Regions from separate parts of the Paenibacillus sp. N22P23 genome, predicted to be linked through region 1. Evidence: riboswitches for the same ligand, from Rfam matches in the RefSeq annotation. Region 1 holds a riboswitch; the other holds the start of a gene.
The links. Region 1 has a riboswitch for S-adenosylmethionine ahead of AC506A_RS00080 (hypothetical protein). Riboswitches for the same ligand answer to the same signal wherever they lie in the genome.

Region 1 (4,431 bases):
CAAAGCTATGATGGGGGTCGGACCGAATAAATTCGTGCAAACGGTACGCCATCAGGAGGCGAAAAGGCTGCTGCGGGAAACGGATCAGACGATCGAATGGATTTCAGGTGCGGTTGGCTATGAGGATTTTCACTATTTCAGCCGTATTTTCAGACGTTGGGAAGGAATGTCTGCCATGCAGTTTAGGAAGCTATCGCGGACGATATAGCAAGAAGGACAGCCTCTGCGCCATCCGTGCGATGATCGAGACTGTCCTATTCATTAAGGTAAACGGTAGAATGCGAACGGTTTGCCGTAACGGAACGATTCGCTCCATTCATTCAGCGCTTCCATGACCTCCGAGCCGAGATTCAGTTCTACACTGTTCAAATTATCTTCCAGCTGCTCGACTCGTGTAGCACCGACAATAACGGTCGAGATTGCAGGCTGATCCATGAGCCAAGCCAGCGAAATCGCACTCGCACTATAGCCGCTGTCAGCCGCGAGTTTGCTTACTTGCTGCCCCAGCGTAACTCTTCGCTCATCCAGAAAACGAACGAAGCTCGGGTCGGTAACGACTCTGGAGCTTAGCGGCGCTTCTTCAGCCGTTAAGCCATATTTTCCGGTCAGAATACCGCCCGCCAGTGGGAAATAAGGAATGATGCCTACACCTTGATCCAAGCACACGGGGACGAGTTCTTGCTCAGGTGTCCGGTCTGCGAGGGAATAGCTGGTTTGAGTCGAAACAAATCGCGCCGTTCCTTTGGAGTCGCTGATCCCGAGCGCCTTCATCAGCTCCCATGCTGCATAGTTGGATGCGCCAATATAGCGAACCTTGCCTGAGCGAACCATATCTTCGAGCGCAGCTAACGTTTCTTCAAGCGGCGTATGCGGATCGAACGTATGGATTTGATACAGGTCGACATAATCTGTTTGAAGACGTTTCAGGCTGCTCTCCAGCTCCTGCATTAGATGCCGACGAGAAGATCCTTTTGCATTCGGGCCAGCGCCTCTCACGAGTCCCGCCTTCGTAGCCAATACGGCATCATGCCGCTTCCCCTCTAACGCCAACCCGATGATCCGTTCTGATTCTGTGCCTGCATAAATATTAGCCGTATCAATAAAATTAATGCCTTTATCCATCGCGTGATGGATGATCCGAATGGATGTCTCCTGATCGGCTCGTTTTCCAAATGCATTGGTCCCCAAACCTAATACAGACACTTCAAGCCCGCTTCTTCCGAGATAACGATATTTCATCTGGTGCTTTGCTCCTTCCTCTTCCTCCAAAACAATTATATGGATTTATTATACCTTAAGTTAAGAGGCCGCTAAAACAGTTCCCCCCTTGACATCCAGCCTGTTTATGTAGCATAATGGAAAAAATTTAATATGTTTTTTCTTATCAAGAGTAGGTGGAGGGACAAGCCCGATGATACCCGGCAACCGACAAACCTTTGTTCAACAAAGGAATGCACGGTGCTAATTCTTGCGGAACGCTTTACGAAGCGAATCTGGGAGATAAGAGCGAGGATCTATGACATTACATTCCTATGACCTTCTCTGATTCCAGAGAAGGTCATTTTTGTTTAACCAACAAAACTTGCATACAGGAGGAACATGATGCTAAACACCATTTCTAACCATTCGACGATAGATGAAACGGTATTGAATCACAGGGATGCTCTGCCTCAGGTGATTGGTTTGCTCAATTTGAGAAAATCGGTTATTGGAGTTTCGTTGGAATTTATGCAGCAGTGTAAGATTTCCCGTATTGAATGTTTTCGATTCGACTATGAGCTTACGGAAAAGAAGCGCCAACCGGGTCACGGCAGCGAGTATTTCTGCGGGTTAATTGCAATCACCACAACGACGGGAGCAGTTGGATTTGGAGAGTTTGCGATCCCACGCAAAGACATGAATTGCGACTTGGTTATGTGGGCTTCCCCACTTCAGCGGATGAAGGGGCAGACGCTGCTCGAGAGCTTAGGCTACGTTCAGAGCAAGATTGCCACATGGGGACCCGTGAGGTCTGAGCTCATAGCGTCTGCGCTATTGAAGCTGAATGGGAATCTTGAGCCGGCTGCCACTCACAATGAGGATCAACGATACCTCTGGGACCGCTCGTATTTGCTTCGCCATACGCAAGCGTATGTTTCGTTCTAGTTGAGCATGTCGCAACCGGCACCCGACATCAGGTGCCAGCCAACCGGCATACCGAACGCTCTAACGAACCGTACAGGTCTTATTTGGGCGAAAACACCCCCAAAATAATTCTAACGAACCATAGAGGCCTTATTGGGCAGCGAATGGGTCGTTTTGAGCGTTTTCCCCTGAAATAACGCCCCTGTGGTTCGTTAGAATCTCAAAGCCCAGAATTTCGGCCAAATAACGCCCGTATGGTTCGTTAGATTTTCGAGACATGCTTATGCGTTATACAGCATCCGACAAAACACGTCTCTGGCGTGCATTACCTTCCGAACCTCCAAAATTCGCTCAATATGCGCTCTTTGGTTCGTTAGAGCACGCGCCATGCAAAATTAAAAACGGTTGAACCTGGAGTTCATCCAAGTTCAACCGTCGCTTCACTTCTTCGCCTTATAAAACTCATGATACAGCTTCATCAGCGCCCGCTTCTCAATGCGCGACACATAGCTCCGCGAGATGCCGAGCTCCTTCGCAATTTCCCGCTGCGTCCGTTCCTCGCCTCCAGCAATAAGGCCGAACCGGCCGACGACGACTTCCTTCTCGCGGTCATCCAATATATCTAAATTTTTATAGATCTTGCTCTTCTCGATTTTGAGCTGAACTTTCTCTGCTACATCATCGGCTTCCGTGCCAAGGATATCGATTAACGTAATCTCGTTGCCTTCCTTATCCGTACCAATCGGATCGTGGAGCGAAACATCCTTACGGGTCTTCTTCAATGACCGCAAATGCATCAAAATTTCATTTTCGATACAACGAGCCGCAAAGGTAGCCAGCTTCGTCCCTTTACCGGTCTGGAAGCTTTCAATCGCTTTAATAAGCCCGATCGTACCGATCGAAATGAGGTCTTCCAGATCCTCGCCGGTGTTGTCGAATTTCTTGACGATATGGGCAACCAAACGAAGGTTATGCTCAATGAGCAGATTGCGCGAGACTTGATTTCCCTCTGCCATGAGCTGCAGGTGCTTAAGCTCATCTTCTTCATGTAGCGGCTGAGGAAAAGCGTTGTTCTTGACGTAAGAAACAAGTAGCGACAGCTGTTTGATAAACAATGCGATCGCCGCAAACAATCCGGGCATCGAAAAGCCACCTCCATACAATTTCGCCTCTAACAGGAGGACAACGACATGAGTAGTTCTCCCATTACCGACAGTGAAGACTGTTCTACAGTGTATGTAGGCGTCGGCCTATACGTGCCTGTACGGCTTTTATTCCATAGCTTCCGGAGTGCTGTGAGATTATGCTCGTCAAAATAACTTCCAATATTTTCATACCAAAATAATGACAAAACATTATATAATTGGGAGTGGTCAACGTTAAAGATTGAATATGATTTGTCGGAGGTAACAGCATGAGAAGAACGCTCGTACAAACGATCGGCGCTGTGTCAGCCGTCACTATAATTGCAGGCTCACTCTATGCAGCCTATACCTACTGGAATCTGAATCTAAAAGCAACTACGGCTCACGCTATCGGTAACCCGATTCCAAAAGCTCCTGAGGATCCACAGAGGAAACAGCAGCGGTTAAACAACGCGATCGCCTCACAATACAAGTTCGATTTCGATATAAAACCGAATATCGAATCGCAGCGTGTCGAATACAACGGGGTTAAGACATTAATTGTTCAGTTGCCCCCAGACATACGAACCAAAGCATTGGCTAGTGCAATTTCGAACGAGAAAGAAGTCGCATCTGCTATTTACCGTCTGCATAACAGACTTAGCGAAGAGATCAGTGAATATAACCAAGGTTCACTCAAAACGACAGGATACGGTCATTCAGCTGAAGCGGCCAATCAATTCTTGGACTCCTCCTTTGGCAATCGACTATCTGCACAACCTTATGTTTATGAGCAGCTGGCAGAGGTCGTCAAAGACGGGAAGATTAAGAAAGACTTAAGCGATGTGGCTGCATTAATCTCGATTGGTAGGACCAAACGAGATTTCCAAGCCATTATTTATGCGCATCGTATTATCCACGATCTAAACTCCTGGGTATACCAAAGTGCGCGCGAAATAGAGAATGACCCTAAGTACGGAGCCTCTCGCGCTATGAAGGAAGCTAATCCATCTCAGCTCGCGGAGATCGCAGCGTATATCAAAAAGAATCGCTAACTCCATCGAATCCACAACAAAAAAGAGCCTTGTCATCTCACATGACAAGGCTCTTCTTCCCCTAAAACAGCTTAAACGCTGTCCGCGATCTCTTGAAGCGTCACAGGACGGTTCTCTTTCATGGACAA
Region 2 (4,431 bases), on a different contig from region 1:
AAGCAATCAGCTTAATATGACGAAGGATCGGCTCTACATAAGCGGCATTCTTCAAGCGGAAAGAGAAGATGCCCGTGTTGCCGGAGGACTGGCGGTTCTGCACCTCATGTCCCGGGTGATGAGGCAGCGCCGGATAGTACACATCCTCTATTGCTTCATGCGTCAGCAACCAATTCGCGATTGCGGTCGCATTCGCTTGATGGCGTTCCATCCGCAGTGCCAGCGTCTTCATGCCGCGCATCAGAAGCCACGAATCCTGTGGTCCAAGAACAGCGCCCAGCGAGTTGTGGAGGAAGCCCATTTCAGTGGACAATTCCTTGCCCTTCGTTACGATCAAGCCTGCCAGCACGTCATTGTGACCGCCAAGGTACTTCGTCGCGCTATGCACGATGATGTCTGCGCCGAGTTCAATCGGACGCTGGAAGAACGGAGTGAGCAGCGTATTATCTACAATGGACAGCAAGCCTTTGGACTTCGCCCATGAACAAACCCGCTCCAAATCCGTAATCATCATCAGAGGATTCGTAGGTGTCTCAATCAAGATCGCCTTCGTAGCTGGGGTAACCAGCTGATTCAACGCATCAATGTCATTCGTATCTACGTAAGAAGCCGATACGCCGAAGCGAGTCATAATACGCTCCAGCAAACGGTATGTACCACCGTATAGATCCAAGGAAACGAGCAAATGATCGCCTTGACCAAACAGCGAGAAAACAGTCGTCAGTGCAGCCATGCCGCTGCTGCAAGCAAACGCAGCGTCACCGGACTCCAGCTCTGCAGCTGCTTCTTCCAGCACGCTGCGAGTTGGACTCTTGGTGCGGGCATAGTCAAAGCCGGTGCTTTCGCCAAGCTTCGGGTGGCGGAAAGCTGTTGCTTGGTACACAGGGAAGCTCACAGCTCCGGTAACAGGCTCTTTAATGGATCCAATTTGTGCTAAACGGCTTTCTATTTTCATCTGAAGGGACTCCCTCTCGTCGATTAATGAATTTCTTATTTAAATGCCTGCACCCAAATCATAAGGGGTTTGCTGATAAACATAGTAATTCAGCCAGTTTGAGAACAACAGATTGGCATGTGCTCTCCAGCTCGACAGCGGAATCTTCGATGGATCGTTGTTTGGATAGTAATTCTTCGGTAAAGCAATATCCATTCCTTTGGCTACATCGCGATCGTATTCGGCCTTGAGCGACAGCGGATCATACTCCGAATGCCCGGTTACGAATACTTGTCTGCCGTCCTTGGAAGCGACCAGATAAACACCAGCCTCCGGCGATTCAGACAGAATATCGAGATCCGATATATCGGCGATATCATCGCGGCGCACTTCCGTATGGCGCGACTGCGGAACAAGGAATAACTCGTCAAAACCGCGTACAAGCGGAACATTGCGCTTCTCAACTGTATGCGGGAATACGCCGAACACCTTTTCCTCCAGCTCGTACTTGGGAATGCCGTAATGGTGATACAGTCCGGCTTGTGCGCCCCAACAGATATGGAAGGTTGACGTTACACGACGAGCCGACCAATCCATAATATCCTTCAGCTCTTCCCAATAGTTGACCTCTTCGAATGGAAGCGTCTCTACAGGTGCGCCGGTGATAACTAAGCCGTCATAATATTCGTGCTTAATATCCTCGAACGTTTTATAAAACGACTCCAAATGCTCGGACGATGTATTCTTCGACGTATGGGTACGTGGATGAAGCAGCACAACTTCCACCTGCAGCGGCGTGTTCCCGATCAAGCGCAGCAGCTGCGTTTCGGTCGTTTCTTTAGTTGGCATTAGATTGAGAATGGCTATCCGCAGCGGCCGAATATCCTGATGATAGGCTACGCTCTCATCCATGAGAAAGATATTCTCATCAGTCAGAACATCTTTGGCAGGCAATTGGTCTGGTACTTTAATCGGCATGTCAATCTCTCCAGTCTGCTTGAATTGTCACTGATGTCACTGAGGAGCGCAATGAAAATAGCCCCTCTCAAAGAGAGGGGCACAAATGTATCGTTCATGCGCCTCTCATCTCTCAGAAACATACGTTTCCGCAAGAATTAGCACCGTACGTTTACACGCCGGTTGCCGGGCTTCATCGGGCTAGTCCCTCCGCCTGCTCTTGATAAGAAAGCTTGCTTATTTAATTAAGGAAATACCTTAGTTCCTACTTTAAATCATTCCGTTATTCCCGTCAAGAAGACCCCCTGCACCATCGGCAAAAAACGCGTAACCATGGGCTTTTCCCTGCATATGCTGATACAGAACCATAGACGCTACTTTCTTCTTGAATGGAAAGACATTGTCGGAGTATACTAGACAAGAATTACGCTTTAAGTAGTGAATAATTGACCACTAAAGGGGTGTTTACGACTATGGAAGGCGACCCGAGGCCTGCGGGCAACCGCACTGATAACCGGTTAACACGGAAGATAACAGGAAGGCTCACGTCATCCAACCCTATTCGCAAACGCGCCGCTTCTAGATAAATGGACTAGGGCAAGCAGCATGGCACAGCGCGCGATATGGCTTGCTTGATGTTTTCGATTCTGTTCTCCTCCTCTTAACCGGCATCCGGGAATTACTGCAACAACGAGAGGAGGAACGCGGATGAAAATCCGTCACGTGAACCAAGGTGTTTTTGCACCGGTTGATGATATTCATGCAGCCGTCGTGCCGCCTGCCGAGGGCTTCTACTGGATTGATGCCGATGTAGATGATCTCGCTGTGCTCCAGCCGATATTCGCGCTGCACGAGCTGGCAGTCGAAGACTGTTTAAGTGAAGAAGAGCAGCGGCCTAAGATTGAAATTCATGAAGGCCATTATTTTATTGTAATTAACAGCATCCGATTTGATGATGAAGAAATTTTTCTACGTGCCTTGAACATTTTTCTCGGCCGCCATTATATTATTACCGTTACGAAACAGAAAATTAACGAGCTTCGCACGTTGAAACCGGTCCTGCTTGAAGAGCAAGTCAGCCGACCCGACCGTTTCCTCTATCATTTGGTCGATATCGTCGTTGATAATTACTTCCTCGTCGGCGATCGGATTGAAGCGCGGATCGAAAGCTTGGAAGAAGATATTTTGGTCCACACCAAGAAGTCGCATCTGAATGAAATCATTGGACTTCGAAGCGAGATTCTCTGGCTCAAGAAAGTACTTGGACCACAGAAAGAGCTTATTGCGACGCTTAATAAGAAAGACCTGAAGCTGATCGACGATCAATTGCAGAAGTACTTCAGCGATATCTATGAGAATGCCGTCAAAATCGCCGAGACCTTCGAGACCTACCGCGATCTGATGGGCAACTTACGAGAGGCTTACCAGTCTTCGCTTGCGAACCGCGCGAATGAAATCATGCGCGTCTTTACCGCGCTAACCACGATTTTCATGCCACTTACCTTCATTACCGGTATTTACGGAATGAATTTCGACTTTATTCCCGGTCTCCATCTGCATGGCGGCTCATACTTGCTGCTCACGTTTATGCTCTTGCTCGGGTTCGGTATGTTTTTCATTTTCCGCAAGAAAGAATGGCTATAATTAGCTAAAATAAAAGCTCTCCCGGGACGCTCGCGGCCTCAGGAGAGCTTTTATTATGTTAGCCGAACGGAAGCTTAAAGGTCTTCTTGGTCAGCGGATACAGCCATTTGACACCGCTTGGCGTTAACGTATCCGCAACAAGATGAGACAGATAGCCGCTTATTGCGGTATAGGCGATTCCTTCGATCTCAAGCTGCTGCTCCAGCCCCCATCCGATCGCCCCCCATGCAACTACCGCCCAAATGGTATGCGTTAACCCCCTGTGGTTCAGCCAAGGCACCCATGCAACGTACACGCCAAGACCGATCAACCAATGATGACCGATCGTATATCCTGCATACACAAGTCCTAAGCCGATACTACTCACAAGCGCATCTCGGATCATACCATTGCGAGAGATGAGACCCAGAAGGAACACTACCGCTGCGGCAATCGTGAGATATGGATAAAACATAGCTTCAAACCAATACAAGTATGCAGCTGCTGCTCCTGCTGCGACTCCGCCCCACAGCATGAGTGCACGGATTACCCTGGCCGGCTTGCTAAGCTTGCTGCTCAGAAGATTCGTACCATCCAAATCCGCGCTTAAAGCGGAAAATGCCGCAACGATGATGAATGCCGCAGCATTTGTCATCGTAATGGGATGTGTTGCAGCAGCTACCACCCCGATTGCGACGCCAATTGCTAAATGTGTCGTACCTTTCATGCCATACCTCCTCTTTCTGACTGACACTGTAGAAGTTGCAGAACGGATCGAACGTCAGTTCGCTTTTCGGTTGATTATACCCTCTTTTGCATACTCATTCAATAGGAACTCCGACATGGAAAAAGGCATCGCTTGAAGTACTTCCAAACGATGCCTTCGTATGATGTCTCCAATGAAAAGGCAGGCAAGA

Region 2: it holds a riboswitch for S-adenosylmethionine, as region 1 does, so the genes downstream of both, metA (homoserine O-acetyltransferase MetA) here and AC506A_RS00080 (hypothetical protein) in region 1, are expected to answer to the same signal.

What each region holds. Positions count from the first base shown of each region.
Region 1 is NZ_JBXENT010000001.1:14,697-19,127, reverse strand. Features, by position in the region: gene AC506A_RS00090 (helix-turn-helix transcriptional regulator) at 1-208, shown strand, start outside; gene AC506A_RS00085 (aldo/keto reductase) at 262-1,239, opposite strand; SAM riboswitch class I at 1,379-1,507, shown strand; gene AC506A_RS00080 (hypothetical protein) at 1,600-2,145, shown strand; gene sigK (RNA polymerase sporulation sigma factor SigK) at 2,565-3,266, opposite strand; gene AC506A_RS00070 (hypothetical protein) at 3,539-4,303, shown strand; gene AC506A_RS00065 (Gfo/Idh/MocA family protein) at 4,375-4,431, opposite strand, start outside.
Region 2 is NZ_JBXENT010000002.1:184,675-189,105, forward strand. Features, by position in the region: gene AC506A_RS11610 (PLP-dependent transferase) at 1-955, opposite strand, end outside; gene metA (homoserine O-acetyltransferase MetA) at 995-1,912, opposite strand; SAM riboswitch class I at 2,015-2,121, opposite strand; gene corA (magnesium/cobalt transporter CorA) at 2,600-3,535, shown strand; gene AC506A_RS11625 (metal-dependent hydrolase) at 3,594-4,241, opposite strand.